Regions from separate parts of the Mucilaginibacter sp. McL0603 genome, predicted to be linked through region 2. Evidence: riboswitches for the same ligand, from Rfam matches in the RefSeq annotation. Region 2 holds a riboswitch; each other region holds the start of a gene.

Region 1 (4,823 bases), 950 kb from region 2:
GATGACATTTGAGGTTTCGGTGTGCCCGCATTAAATAATGTAGGTGTAGCATGCGTGAACCAACGCTCGCTCATGAGGTTGTAGGTTTTGATGACGCTATCGATATCACCTTTATGGATACCTACCGATACCCTCATAAATAAATGCTGCGGCCGTTCAGCTATCTGACCATCAATTTTCAGCAAATATGATTTTTCTAATGTTTTAAATCCGAAGTAATCAAAGCCAAAATCACGGTCGTAAATAATAGTGCTATCCAGTAACTCAGCATTTTCTCTAATTACCTGCCAAACATCATCTGCTATCAGTGATGCCCTTTTACCGGCTTTTAGATCAATATAATCATGCAGCCTGCGCATGGTTTCCGAAAATGATTTAATGGTGTTTTTATGTAAGTTAGATACTGCGATTCTAGATGCCAGCAAGGCATAATCCGGATGTTTTGTGGTTAACGAAGCCGCTGTTTCTGCTGCCAGGTTATCCAGTTCAGAAGTGGTTACTCCATCATATAAACCCTCGATCACCTTTTTGGCAACATCAATCGGATCAACTAATGCTGGGTTTAAACCATAGCACAGCTTCTCGATGCGTGCTGTTATTTTATCAAACTTTACAGTTTCTTTTTTACCGTCTCTTTTTATTACGAACATGGGGGATAGTGATTAGTGAACAGAGATTAGTGATTAGTTAAAAGTCCTCATCGAGGGTGAATGATTTGGTTTCAGTAGCTGTATTTAAGATTCCGCTTTTCTGATAATCGCCTACGCGTTTTTCGAAAAAGTTAGTTTTTCCCTGCAGGGATATCATCTCCATAAAATCAAATGGATTGGTGGTATTATACACCCGGTCATAGCCTAATTCTACCAGCCATCTATCGGCCACGAATTCAATATACTGGCTCATTAGTTTCGCATTCATTCCGATTAGGTTGACAGGCAAGGCATCGGTCACAAATTCTTTTTCTATTTCTACTGCGTCGGTAATGATCTTTGTGGCTTCTTCCTTAGATAGTTTCTCGCTCAGCATACCGTACAGCAGACATGCAAATTCGCAGTGCATACCTTCATCACGCGAGATCAATTCATTACTAAATGTTAAACCCGGCATCAGACCACGTTTTTTAAGCCAGAAAATAGAGCAAAAACTACCCGAAAAGAAAATACCCTCAACCGCTGCAAAGGCAACCAAACGTTGTGCAAATGTTCCATTATTAATCCACTTGAGCGCCCATTCTGCTTTTTTCTGTACGGCAGGCACGGTATCAACAGCATGGAATAAGCGATCTTTTTCAGCCGGATCTTTTACATAAGTATCGATCAGTAAAGCATAAGTTTCAGAGTGAATATTCTCCATCATGATCTGGAAACCATAGAAACATCTTGCCTCCGGAACCTGCACCTCACTCATAAAATTTACTGCTAGGTTCTCATTCACAATACCATCGCTTGCGGCAAAAAAAGCCAGTATGTGCGATATAAAATGCCTTTCCCCATCGTTCAGATTTTCCCAATGTTTCAGGTCGTCAGACAGATCGATCTCTTCGGCAGTCCAGAAACTGGCCTCGTGTTTTTTGTACATTTCCCAGATGCGGGGATAATTGATGGGGAGGATCACAAACCGATCCTTGTTCTCCCGGAGTAATACTTCGTTTTCCTGTTTCATGCCTCGTCGTTTTATTTTTTAGGAGTCGACAAAAGACAATGAACCGGGTACTTATGGAAGTACTGGAGACAGGGCTTTCGCCAAAACCTTATTCGTGAAAGTTTTGACAAGCTATCCTGGCAGGTGTCTGGCTTTTTTAGTTTCGAGTGGTAAGTTGTAAGTTTTGAGTAGAAATACACATAACTTAATTAATAAAACCCCACTATTTCTGAGTAGTAAGTATCCGATTATGATGAAAAACTCATAACTCAATACTCAAAACTCATAACTAAATCCACAGTTGCACGTCAGCCCATGATTTACACATGGTTCCCTTTTAATGCCGGCTTTTAACCCGGCAACCTTTGATAGCGTTTGTTAAAGAACTTGTACTTCCAAAGATAGCGGATGATGATATTACGATGTTAGTCTTAGTTTTTAACATCATGTTTAGTTATGAACAACCATATTTAAAGTTTCAGATTTTAATGTGCAACTTCTATTCTGCAAGAAAAATAGAATCATTTAAAAAATCCAGTAAACTTTGTTTGTAATTTCATATCTGATAGCATTTTAACAAAATAAAAGCCATTCATAAACATTCAAAATCATCCACTATGAAAAAGTATTTAGCTGAACTTATCGGAACATTTGCCTTAGTGTTATTTGGTTGCGGTGCGGCGGTTGTCAACGGAAAAACAATCCCTGCTGAAATTCTTTCTGATGCCCCAAATGGCATTGGTATGTTAGGTATTGCGCTTGCATTCGGCTTGGCTGTTGTTGCAATGGCTTATGCCATCGGTCCAATTTCCGGCTGCCATATTAATCCTGCTATTACCATAGCTATGCTGGTAGCCGGCAAAATAAGCGGAAAAGATACCGTTGGATATATTGTGGCCCAACTTGTTGGCGCTACAATCGCATCAGCAATATTATATGCACTTATGAAAGGCAGTCCCGGATTTACTGCTGTTCCTGAATGGGGCCTTGGAGCAAACGGATGGGGGCCCGGGTATCTTGGAGGCTATTCCACAGCATCAGCATTCCTGGCCGAAGCGGTGCTTACTTTTCTATTCCTCTTCGTGATTTTCGGTACCAACTCACGCTTTGGTAATTCCTCAATGGCTGGATTAGCTATCGGACTTACCCTGGTACTTATACATTTGGTTGCTATACCAATTACAGGCACGTCAGTAAATCCGGCACGTAGCTTTGGTCCTGCAATATTTGCCGGTGGTAAAGCATTGGATCAGCTATGGCTTTTCATAGTTGCACCGATTGTTGGGGGGATATTATCTGCACTGGTGTGGATGAATGTGTTTGAAAAGGAAGCGAAATAAAATTGAATGGTTGATTAAGTTAGATTAGGTTGATTGAGTTAAATAGTTGCTAAAAAAACAACTTGATTAACTCAGTCAACCTAATCAACTACTTAACTTAATCTTCCAAAGGCACAAACTTCAGCGAAACTGAGTTTACACAGTGCCTGGTATTTTTGGGAGTCATGTATTCTCCTTCAAAAACGTGACCGAGGTGCGCACCGCAATTGGCACATACTATTTCTACACGGTGTCCGTCCGCATCCGGAACACGTTTTACTGCACCCGGTATCTCATCATCAAAACTTGGCCAGCCGCAATGTGATTCAAATTTGGTTTCTGAAGTATATAAAGGTGTATCGCATCTTTTACACACGTATAAGCCATGTGCATGATTATCTAATAAAGATCCGGTAAATGGTCTTTCAGTCCCTTTGTATAGTATTACCCGTTCTTCTTCGGGCGTTAATTTATTGTATTCCATGAATTTTAATTATTGAATTTTTCGTTAGTGATTTGTTTTTTTAAGGCACTCAAGAAGGCTTCGCCGTTATTGATTGAGTGAATTAGTGTTTGACTTTTCACTGATTATAACAAATATACGGCAGGAATGGCGTTTTGATTTGGAGGTAAGCGCTTGTTTACATAGGGTTGACGAAGGGTTGTTTTGTCCGTCCGTAACGGAGTAACTGTGCCATGAAACACTTGCGGACAATTTCTTTAACGCGTCTTTGCGAGGAACGAAGCAATCCCCGAATTATGCAAGTCAATGGATCGGGAAGGTTAATCAGGCTAATCTCTAGCCTTTTTTCTTATAAAATAAATTGTAAATGGTACTTTGATAAGTGCAGTATTCCCGCCAGTATTCCACACTGTCTAAATTTTTCTCGAGAAAATGCCCGTTCTCAGGTGTGTAGGATGTCCAGCCATTAACCTCACACAATTTCAAAACTAGTTTTATTGGGTCATCGCCGCCTGTTATTCTGAAATAAATAGCTTTCCTGTTATTGTCAAATAACAACTGTCCCTGGTGGCCTGAAGTATAAATCTGCCCAGTTTTTGCATCTAACCATTTAATGCCGGGAACTTGTTCTTCTACTTTTTTCTTTAAAATATCAAGATCAGGGAAGTCAGGTAGAGTCGCCTCATCGTAAATTTGTTCTTCAGTCACAATAGGCGCATTAAACACATATACTTCTAGGTACATAACAAAGATTAAAGTCCGTTAGCAAATATAATGGATCTAACCTCATTGTTTTATTTAAATGATATCGTATTTGCCCGGCATTAGTTTTCACGGGGGGCATATTGTCCGAATCATGATTCGCTTGATTATATGATTCCCATGATTTTTTGCAATCGTCTTTGCGAGGAACGAAGCAATCTCTACATAGGACATTCATGAACCATGGAGTACAAACTATACGTTCCTTAAGAAATCCGTTCTCCCTGATCTGCATAGTTTAGAGATTGCTTCGTTCCTCGCAAAGACGTAAAAATTGAGGCTCTGACACAAATAAAAAAATCCCGGCAATTTCTTACCGGGATTTAAATATTTATGAAGATAAAAACCTTTCGCCTTTTACCTTTAAGCTTTAACCTCTAATTATGCTTTCACTTTCAGCTTAGCTAATTCCTCAGCCATGGCAGCGCCTATATCAGCAGGTGATTTTACCACGCGGATACCGCACTCTTCCATGATCTTCATTTTAGCAGCAGCAGTATCATCAGCGCCACCAACAATTGCACCAGCGTGACCCATACGGCGTCCCGGAGGAGCTGTTTGGCCGGCGATAAAACCAACAACAGGCTTAGTACCATTTTCTTTTATCCAGCGTGCAGCTTCAGCTTCCATGCCTCCGC
Region 2 (4,823 bases):
ATCTGCTTTACCGTATTAGCATTGACCACTTCTACCTTATTCGAATTATTTACTACGATGAACAACTTGCTGCCATAAACGCCCAGGTCATTACCAACATCACCAAGGCCTTTCACCACAGTGGGATTTGCCTGTTCATAAATATCCTGGTGGTATTGACCGGTTTGCAAGTCGAGGTAATCCAATGAGGCTTTATTAGAACCCATGTTGCCTTCGTTAAGGACATACATGCGCTTGAGTGCGCCGGTATCAGCAGCACCCACCTGGGTCACTGTTTCCGGAATTGTTTTTTGTTCTTTACGGCAGGCTGCTAAAAGCACCGGAACCAGCATCCATAATAAATGTGTGTTTTTCATAGCTATATATTTGTACTTATAGTGATCCGATAATTACGCCCGGGCATGGGAAAGTTTTGGATAACCTCATATTGCTGATTAAGCAGATTATTGATCTCCCCGGTTATCTTAATATGATGCCGCTGAAAATTTCCGGTATAGGTAATGCTCATGTCATGCGTGTACCAGGGCGGAAGGTAGTTTCGAGGTATATTAGCATCTTCATCGTAACGTGCACCGGTATAGATGAAGCTGTAATTAAGTAAGAAATGCCCCTTTTGTAGCCCAATTAGCAGCGAGCCGCTGTTTTTCGGCGTGTAAGGAATTTCTTGTCCATAACTATCCCCACCGCTGGTAACATCAATGCCGTTCTGATAAGTATAAGTAATGCCTGTGCTGAGCCTGATATTTGCCGGTAAAGCCCAGGTGGCTGATGCATCAATATCAAGTCCGGTTGTATGCACTTCGCCTATATTGTACATTGTCCACCGGGCCAGGTTTTGGCCGGGTATTGCCACAATCTTGTCGCGCACCTGGTTATAATAGCCGTCGGCCTGAAGAAAAAAATCAAGCAAGGCTTGTTGCTGCCAGTTTTTGGTATAAGTGATACCAATATCAGATTGCCTGGCAAACTCCGGTTTCAGGAAAGAATTACCAATGAAGGTAAAATAAAGATCATTGAAGGTCGGCAAGCGGAAAGTATTTTTGTAAAAGCCGCGCACATGGAAATCAGGGTTTTCAAAAGGCTGCCAGGAAAAAAGGAAAGCGGGCGTATACTCCGTTTTTCGCCCTGCTGCGGTAAGCGTGTCAACTGTATCATTCACATAAGTAGCCAGCAGATCAGCCTGGATATCTAAATGCTGCAATTTCAATTCGCCGGCCGCTGCCAGCAGTAACTGGTTGCGCACAGGGCTGACAAAGCGATATTGTACCGTATCATTCTGGGTAGCATCCAGCTGATTACGCTGATAGTCTGCTGAGATATCAAATGACAATTGTTTCGTTATCCGGTAACGGTTAGCAACAGAAAAATAGAGCTCTTTTTCGATGTATTTGTCGTCAAGTAATCCGCGGGTCGTGGTGATGTCCGGGTCAAAATAGCGGGTATAGTCATCGGAATATTTAGCATTGATGATCCAGCTATCCCTGTTTGACGGGTTGGTTTGGTAAGAAGACTGTACAAAAATGTCTTTATCCCATTGGCGCTGATCCGAATCAAAGTTATGATTGACCACCGCTGCAGGCAGGCCACGGTCCGAATGGTAAAGATACCCTCTGATTTTCCAGGTGGCGGAATCTTTTGAAGTTACCGACACAGCTCCTTCAATTCGCTGCGCATCGATATCTCCATTGTGACGTACTGCTGTGGTGTCGCCGCCGTCAAATGTGGTGAATTTATACCGGCCATTGGCATGTATCAGCTCGGAACTGACCGTAGCATAAGCATTGCTGCCGAATTTATAAGCGGCGTTAATGGACGGATTGATCAGACCAAAGGAGCCCGCTTTAAGACTTACTTTACCGACGAAATTAGCACTGTCAGTAAATTTCGGCCTTTTAGCAGTCAGGTACAATGCACTTGCGGGTGCAAAGCCTTTGGCCGGCTGAAAAATGCTGTTTTGCTGACCATCGTATAAGGCTATCTCTTCAATATTATCAAGTGAAAATTTGCCCAGGTCGACCTGCCCGTTCTGCGAATTGCCAAACTCCACGCCATCATAAAATACGGCCGTATGGTTGGTGCCCAGGCTACGTACGTTGATGGTTTTAAGTCCCCCAACGCCGCCATAGTCTTTTAACTGAACACCCGAGAAATAACGTATAGCATCAGCAACAGAGAGACTGTTGATCTGTTCCAATTGAGCGCCTCTAAGCACTTGCACCGGAACTGGTGATGTTGCCTGGATATAAGCCCGTGAAGTGGTTACCTGTACCCCCTTTAGCTGTCGCGATGTATCCTGTTGTTGGTGTATACTGTCTTTCACCTGCGCAGTAGCCGGAAAGCAGCACAACAGGGAACAGCCAGTTAAAACAAGCGCTGTTATAAAAGAAATGTTACTAAAGGGATTTAATACCCTGCTTAGTAAAGGTGATGCCATTGCGTGTTGTGGTTAAAGCCACAGCAAACAGAATGAAGGACACAAAAAATGAAAATACGCGTGCGGTATTTACATTCCAGCTTCAATCCCCGAAAGCTATGAATAATTATGTGCAATGGCAGGTCTTCTGACTTACTCCCCTCGGCCCTGTCTTCCCATCCGCTAGTTAGCGGACAGTGACAATAAGAATGGGCTTTGGTTTTGGAGCTTACAGCAGCGGGTCTGTTCAGGATTTACACCTGATTCCCTTTTAATCCCGAACAAAAGTTCAGGAACCAAAAGCGAGGCAAAGGTATACAATTCTCATGCAGATGGCGTAAAATTTTTATTACTAAGAACAAGAATCTTATTTCGGCCGATGTGGAATTTGCCAAAATGGGCACCATCACCACTAAATAAATAACAGATATGTCTATTTAGCCCATAGTCGGGATTATCAAGATCATGAGTTTCAGGTATAAGATAGATTTGACAATTGTGAATCAGCGACCTTCGCTGATGTCAAAGGTATAAAAAGGTAAAAACCGGGGAACATGATGATGATATTCCCCATTTCTCCATCTTTTTATTTTCATCTGGGGTGAATAAATAAGGTTAACGTGTCTTTTGGCATGAAAAACGCTCTTTGGCACAGGCATTGCAAAACGTATTGTGAACGTAAACTAAAAAAACTATCACAATGGAAAATCTAATAAACACCCACGTTGATGCTTTTAAAGCAGTATTCCTTTTCGGAAAATTTGATAATGTACAAGCAAGAAGAGTATTTGTACCAATCGCTCTGTTTATGGCATCTGTAATCCTTGTATTTGGTCATATCCCAAAGTTTTAATATCTATTCAACTCAAGCTTCCTGGCACATGGACGAGAACATGATGGTCTTTTATACTTCCATAGCATTCCCGTTATAGCGCTGCTGTTGAATTCAGTTCGATGTATTGGGCAAGTAATTAAAATTTAAAACAATAATCTACATATAAGATGTCTACAAAAAGAAACGTGACCTGGATAGGTAAAAGAACGGCAGGATCAGAACCCCATGAAATGATTGAGAGCCTGGCCGGGGAATATCTGGGATATTTATGGGTGTTACCGGATTTTCTGGTCATACAACACATCAAGCGTAATATCGAACAATATTACGTTTCTGAAAATGGTAAAAAAATTAAAGTAGTACTAGGAATTCATGATGGTAAAGAGTATCTAAAAACAGAACAGGATAGTTATAGTCCAGATACTTTATTACATCTGCCAACTCTGCATATTGAGCGACTTGAACCGGTGAATAAACGTCGTTTTGAATTTTAATTTACCTGAACAAAGTCCTTTACTTACTTACAAGTCCCGGGCGAAATCATCGGTCATCAGGCTCACAGAATCCAGATATTTGGACACTTCGCCCATTTCCGTCAGCTTCAGGAAACGCGTAAACCAACTGCGACTGTTGTGAGTAACTTCTTGTTGCCGGTCTGTTTTCAAGCGTGTCCAGGTCAAGTCGCAACTTCTGGAACATCAGCGTAAAATTATGTTTATCCTTAGGCCTGTAAATATTACCTGCCCAATATCTATCTGATTAATAACAAATTAAAAGGCAAAAAAATGGGGCTAAAACAACAAAAATTGTCTTGCCCCATGAAGGGTAAATGATGGGGCTCGAACCCACGACCCTCGGTACCACAAACCGATGCTCTAACCAACTGAGCTACATCTACCGTTTTGGAGAGTGCAAATGTAAAAATTTACTCTCTAAAGTCAAGGACTTTTTTAATATTACAATCAACTTACTATTTAATTTAGATCACTCCTCAATTATTGACGAAATTTGTAAGTATGGCTGAGCAATTAATTGAACTGAGTGTCACCGGGATGCATTGCAACAATTGCGCTATCTCTGTCCACAAATTATTAGAAAAAAAAGGCTTTCATGATATTCTTGTCGATTTTGCTTCGGAGGAAGTAAAGTTCTCTGCCGATGATGAAGCTAAAGTGCAAGATGCAATTAAGGGTATTGAAGGATTAGGCTATAAAGTAGCCGAAGATGCTTCGCTTCAGCATGAAAAGTTCTACGAGAAAATAGAAAATAAGCTCATCTTCTGTACTATATTCACTGTTCCACTTTTGTTAAGTATGTTATTGCCCTGGCATTTTTTGCATGAGCCGATTGTTCAGCTTTTATTTTGCCTGCCGGTTTTTATAGTTGGCTGCATGCATTTTGGCAAAAGCGCATGGCACTCGGTTAAAGGCGGCGTACCGAATATGGATGTGCTGATCTTTATCGGCTCATCCTCAGCCTTTATTTATAGCCTTATAGGCACGATACAGCACTTGGGTATGCAATATCAATTCTACGAAACCAGTGCCACTATCATCACACTGGTATTACTGGGTA
Region 3 (4,823 bases), 230 kb from region 2:
CAACAGGTGTAAAATTGCTTAATACATAAGGGTATTTATAACTAACCAGGCGGAATGCGCCTGCAGCGATAATCATTAAAACGAGTACCGCATTGCGCGTATTTACTTTTTGTAGTGTCATGATCTTATTTATGCAGTAAAATTACTGATTATATACTAAACAAAAAATTACTTATTTACAAAAACAATGGCGCCAGGATTAATGTTCGTAACAATGCTATACTCCTTTTTACCTGTTTTGTCAAAGGCATACAATAGTCCGTTTGAATTATAATCTTTAGCATCGGTAACAAAAACCTCACTTGTCAATGGATCTACAGCAATAGCAAACGGTGTAGTGATCGAAGTTCCGTCTGATATAAAATTGGTTGTTGATGAAGTAAAGGTTTTAACATTAAATATTTTAACGGAACCATCTACATCAATGTAATAAGCATTATCTCCGTTAATAGAAAACGGTCCCCCACCAAAATCAACTTTAGAAGTTAATGCATCAGTAGAACTGTTTACAATGCTTAAAGTAGCGTTGCTTACCCCAAAAACACCATAAGCAGTTACAAAAACATCACCATATTTATCAACCGAAACCGCATAAGGATTAGGCCCAACATTTATTTTTTTGGTTTCAGTTAAGCTGGTTAGGTTAATGACAGATAAGGTGCTATCTACATCAGGAAAACTTAAACCACCGCCGTTAGCCACATATAGCTTACCGTTGCTCACAGCCAGTTGTTCCGGGTTGCGGCCAACAGGAATATATTTACTAATTGTAAACGATACGGTATCCATTACAGCTACATTGCCATCATAAAGAGAAACGTAAGCAAATCCATTAGAAAATGCAATATCGCGTGGTTCTCTTGAAGAAAGATCACTGTTTTGGAAAAGGACTTTTTTGATGGATTTTGCTGTTTTGCTATCTACCACCTCTACCGTTCCGGATTTATCTACCACGATATACATTTTTGAACCATATATCTTTAAATCATTAGCCGTATTACCTAATCCTCTGCCATTGGCTGTAGTAAATATATCCGGCGTCAAGGTTTTAGTAGTATAATCATAATAAGTTAATGCGCTGTTAGGGCTACCTAAATTACCCTGATCCAGTATGTAAACTCCTGCTCTTTGTGCCGTCGGGGTATCAGGGGTTACTCTTTTGTCTTTGTGGCACGACGCCAGCGTTATTGCAAGTGCAATTGAGACAAATAGATAGTTAGGTTTAAATGTTTTCATGTTTTTATATATTGATTAAATGGTTATTTGAAATGTGAATCTGTAAGACCGGCCCGGCATTGGGTAGTTACTGATAATAACATAACTTTTATTAAAAATGTTATTTATCTCTGTCGATGCCATTACAGGAAATGAACTGATATGGAATTTATAAACAAGGGATGCATCGCTTACACTATATCCGGGTATGTAGTATTCAGGAGTATTATTACTGTTTTCATATCTTGATGATGAAACTACCTGGTTATAATATATCCCAAATTGATTATGAGAGAGACCGGCATTTAGAGCCAGGGTGTTTTTGGGTGTATAAGGAATCTGTTCCAGGTAATACAGGTCGGTTGGGTCAGTAACATCCAATGCTTGCTGGAAAGTATAATTGGCTGCGAAAGTGGCTTTCCAGCCGTAAAAAGGATTAAATTGAGTTTTAAAAACAGCATCCAGGCCCTTAATCTCAACTTTCCCCAGATTTACAACCGAAGGTGTTTCGGGTGAACGGGTTGGAATGTAAGTTATTTTATCTTTGACATTATTATAATAGGCATCAACACTAAGCGTGATGTAGTCCATAAAACCACTCATATTCCTGGTATATACTGCTCCTAAATTATATTGATCTGCCTGTTCGGGTTTGAGTGGCCTTGGCTGAATTGCATAATAATACTGCTCTGAAAAAGTCGGATTGCGGAAGGTGCTTTTATAATAGGCCCTCAGTTGAATGTCTTGATTACCAAATGGTAAAAAAGTAGCAATTAAGGCTGGCGTATAGGCTGATTTGGAAGCGGCAGCAGTGCCCGTTCTAACCTGGTCCGTTATATACGTATTTAATAAATTTCCTTGTAAGCGCCAGTTACCCAAATACAAATCAGTGGCAAGCACATTAAACAGGCTTAACCTTGTCGGGAAATCGTATTTATATACATCTGATTGTAGTCCACTAATGTCCAGATCTGATGAATAAGAAATTTTCCATGCCGGAAGAATGTTATAGGCAATTGCAGCTGATTGGTAAAACTCGCGTTGCGAGTAATGTTCATCCGTGATACCTGTGGTATTGTAAACCCCTGTTTCAATAAAGTGAACAAAGCTTTGTGATACTTTAGTGTTAATTAGCACTTGTAAACTATTGTGAGCAATGTGCTGATATCCGGATTGTATAAAATAATCTGTATTATATAATCGCTGATTAGTCGGTGCTGCATAAAAAACAACAGGGCCGGGAAGCCCTCTATCCGAATTATAGTAGTTAAATTGGAGATTAAACTTATTACTGTCTGATTTTATCCAATATAATTCACCATCTGCCTGTTGCGCATGGATATCTCCATTTTGCCGGGTGGCAAGAGTATCAGATCCATCATTATTTTGTTTGTATTTATAGCGACCGTTCGCACCTTCAACAGAACCATTTACCACAAACGACCAATAATTATTGATGCGCTGCTGCCATTGTAAATAAGGATTGATCAACCCGAAAGAACCACCCTTTACTCCAAGCAATATTCTATAAGGATCTGCAGCCCTTAATTGCGGTAAGACTGTTTTAATAGAAAGTATACTCGCCCATGCATAGGCACGTGCTGTTTGGCAGATATCCGATGGTTGCGCATTGTACAATGTGATTTGCTGAATATTATTCAGGTTGAATTTGCTTAGGTCTATTTGCCCGTTCTGTGCATCATTCAATTGCACACCATTATATAACACTGCTGTATTATCTGCCCCTAAACTGCGCACAGAAACTGTTTTTAATCCCCCTATGCCTCCATAATCTATTATGTTAACTCCCGCAAAATCCCTGATGGCATCAGCGACGTTAAATGCGCTGTATTTGTTAAAATCGTTAGCAGTTATTTGTTGTGCAGGGGCAATTGAATTTATTTTAGGTGCAGTAACAGATGAAACATTAACCTCTTTTAGCTTTTTAGCGGTATCGGTTTGAGCAAATGATACAGATGGGAAAACAAGCGAAAAGCACAGTAGTCCGACCGATAACAGCGGAATAATTTTCAAAATATTTACTTTTCCTTGCATGTTTGTGAGCTAACATCACAGCATACGGAAAGAAAGTTTGGAATGGAAACAATGATGGACGAGTTTCACATTCAAGCTTCAATCCCCGAAAGCTATGAATAATTCTATGCTCTGGCAGGTCTTCTGACTTACTCCCCTTTTGCCCTGCCTTCCCGTTCTGAATAATCAGGACAGTGGCCATGAATGGGCAATGGTTATGGAGCTTACAGCTGCGGGACAGTTCAGGATTATACACCTGATTCCCTTTTAATCTCCCGATATTATCGGAAAAACCTAAAGCGTTGCAAATGTAGCTTATGGTTTCGTTATTTTCAAATGTTAGTTGATTGAGTTGACTAAGTTGGATTTGGTTGATTAAGTTTTAAAATCAGCCTGACTAAACCATTCAACTTAATCAACCACTTAACTCAATCAACTATTCTCTATATTTATCAGCATGAAGCTATTTTTTACTAACCTTTTACTCATTTTAAGTTTATCTGCCATGGCCCAACAGCCTGATACTGTTTTCCTGAAAAACATGATTGACTCACATCCTGAATTATTTGAACATATATTGCATCATCCCACTCACAACGAGGTGCAAATATTATACACCCAAATTGACAGGGATGAAAACAATGTTCCACATTTCAAATCATATAGCTATCGACTTAATGCTAACCACTACTTCTACCCTGCCAGCACTGTAAAATTGCCTACGGCTATATTCGGCCTTGAAAAACTGAATGAGTTAAATATTAAAGGATTTGACACCAAGTCCACAATGATTACTGACAGTGCTTTTGCCGGGCAGACGAAAGTGACCAAAGACTCAACCTCAAAAAGCGGTTTGCCCAGTATAGACAACTATATCAAAAAGATACTCCTTGTAAGCGATAATGATGCTTATAACCGCCTTTATGAATTTGTAGGGCGGGAAGAGATCAATAATAAGCTAAAGAAATATGGCCTGAACGGTACCCGTATTATCGCCCGTTTGGCTATTGGTGATAAGGGCGAAAGCACTCGTCATACCAACCCGGTAAATTTTTATAATGGGGAAAAACTGGTTTATAGCAAGCCTGCGCTGTATGATTCCAGGGATTATCCTATGCACCTGGAGAATATGTTGCAAGGCAAAGGTTATTTGGATAAGAACGATAAGTTAGTAATGGAACCCTTTGACTTTTCACAAAATAACATTTACCCGCTTGTTGATCAGCAATCGATTTTGAGAGGACTATTGTTCCCTGAAGTTTATCCGGAGAATGATCGATTTAATCTGACAGATGATCAATATAAATTCATCTATAAGTACATGAGCATGTGGCCTACGGAAAGTAAGCATCCAACTTACAGTCCGCCGGAATATTTTCCTGCCTACTGCAAGTGGTTGTTTTATGGTGGGGATAGTTTGGCGGTGATTAACCCCAATATCAGGATATTTAATAAGATAGGCGATTCGTACGGGTATGATATTGACAATGCTTATATCGTCGACTTTAAAAACAAGGTCGAGTTTATTATTTCTGCAGTGGTGCAATCTAATGAAGATGGTATTTACAACGATA

What was found. A riboswitch is a leader RNA that binds a small molecule or an ion and turns the genes downstream of it on or off. The one in region 2 is predicted to bind cobalamin.
Region 1: another riboswitch for cobalamin. It lies ahead of ACPPVU_RS21440 (ribonucleoside-diphosphate reductase small subunit); the one in region 2 lies ahead of ACPPVU_RS17090 (TonB-dependent receptor plug domain-containing protein).
Region 3: another riboswitch for cobalamin. It lies ahead of ACPPVU_RS16065 (TonB-dependent receptor plug domain-containing protein); the one in region 2 lies ahead of ACPPVU_RS17090 (TonB-dependent receptor plug domain-containing protein).

The regions. Positions count from the first base shown of each region.
Region 1 is NZ_CP188251.1:4,682,402-4,687,224, forward strand. Features, by position in the region: gene ACPPVU_RS21435 (ribonucleoside-diphosphate reductase subunit alpha) at 1-650, opposite strand, end outside; gene ACPPVU_RS21440 (ribonucleoside-diphosphate reductase small subunit) at 688-1,662, opposite strand; cobalamin riboswitch at 1,764-2,024, opposite strand; gene aqpZ (aquaporin Z) at 2,232-2,981, shown strand; gene ACPPVU_RS21450 (methionine-R-sulfoxide reductase) at 3,079-3,444, opposite strand; gene ACPPVU_RS21455 (hypothetical protein) at 3,760-4,167, opposite strand; gene sucD (succinate--CoA ligase subunit alpha) at 4,567-4,823, opposite strand, start outside.
Region 2 is NZ_CP188251.1:3,728,734-3,733,556, forward strand. Features, by position in the region: gene ACPPVU_RS17085 (YncE family protein) at 1-356, opposite strand, end outside; gene ACPPVU_RS17090 (TonB-dependent receptor plug domain-containing protein) at 359-2,434, opposite strand; cobalamin riboswitch at 2,535-2,729, opposite strand; gene ACPPVU_RS17095 (hypothetical protein) at 3,114-3,266, shown strand; gene ACPPVU_RS17100 (DUF3892 domain-containing protein) at 3,416-3,742, shown strand; tRNA gene ACPPVU_RS17105 (tRNA-His) at 4,073-4,146, opposite strand; gene ACPPVU_RS17110 (heavy metal translocating P-type ATPase) at 4,265-4,823, shown strand, end outside.
Region 3 is NZ_CP188251.1:3,501,362-3,506,184, reverse strand. Features, by position in the region: gene ACPPVU_RS16075 (DUF6580 family putative transport protein) at 1-121, opposite strand, end outside; gene ACPPVU_RS16070 (DUF5074 domain-containing protein) at 169-1,236, opposite strand; gene ACPPVU_RS16065 (TonB-dependent receptor plug domain-containing protein) at 1,252-3,270, opposite strand; cobalamin riboswitch at 3,367-3,563, opposite strand; gene ACPPVU_RS16060 (serine hydrolase) at 3,707-4,823, shown strand, end outside.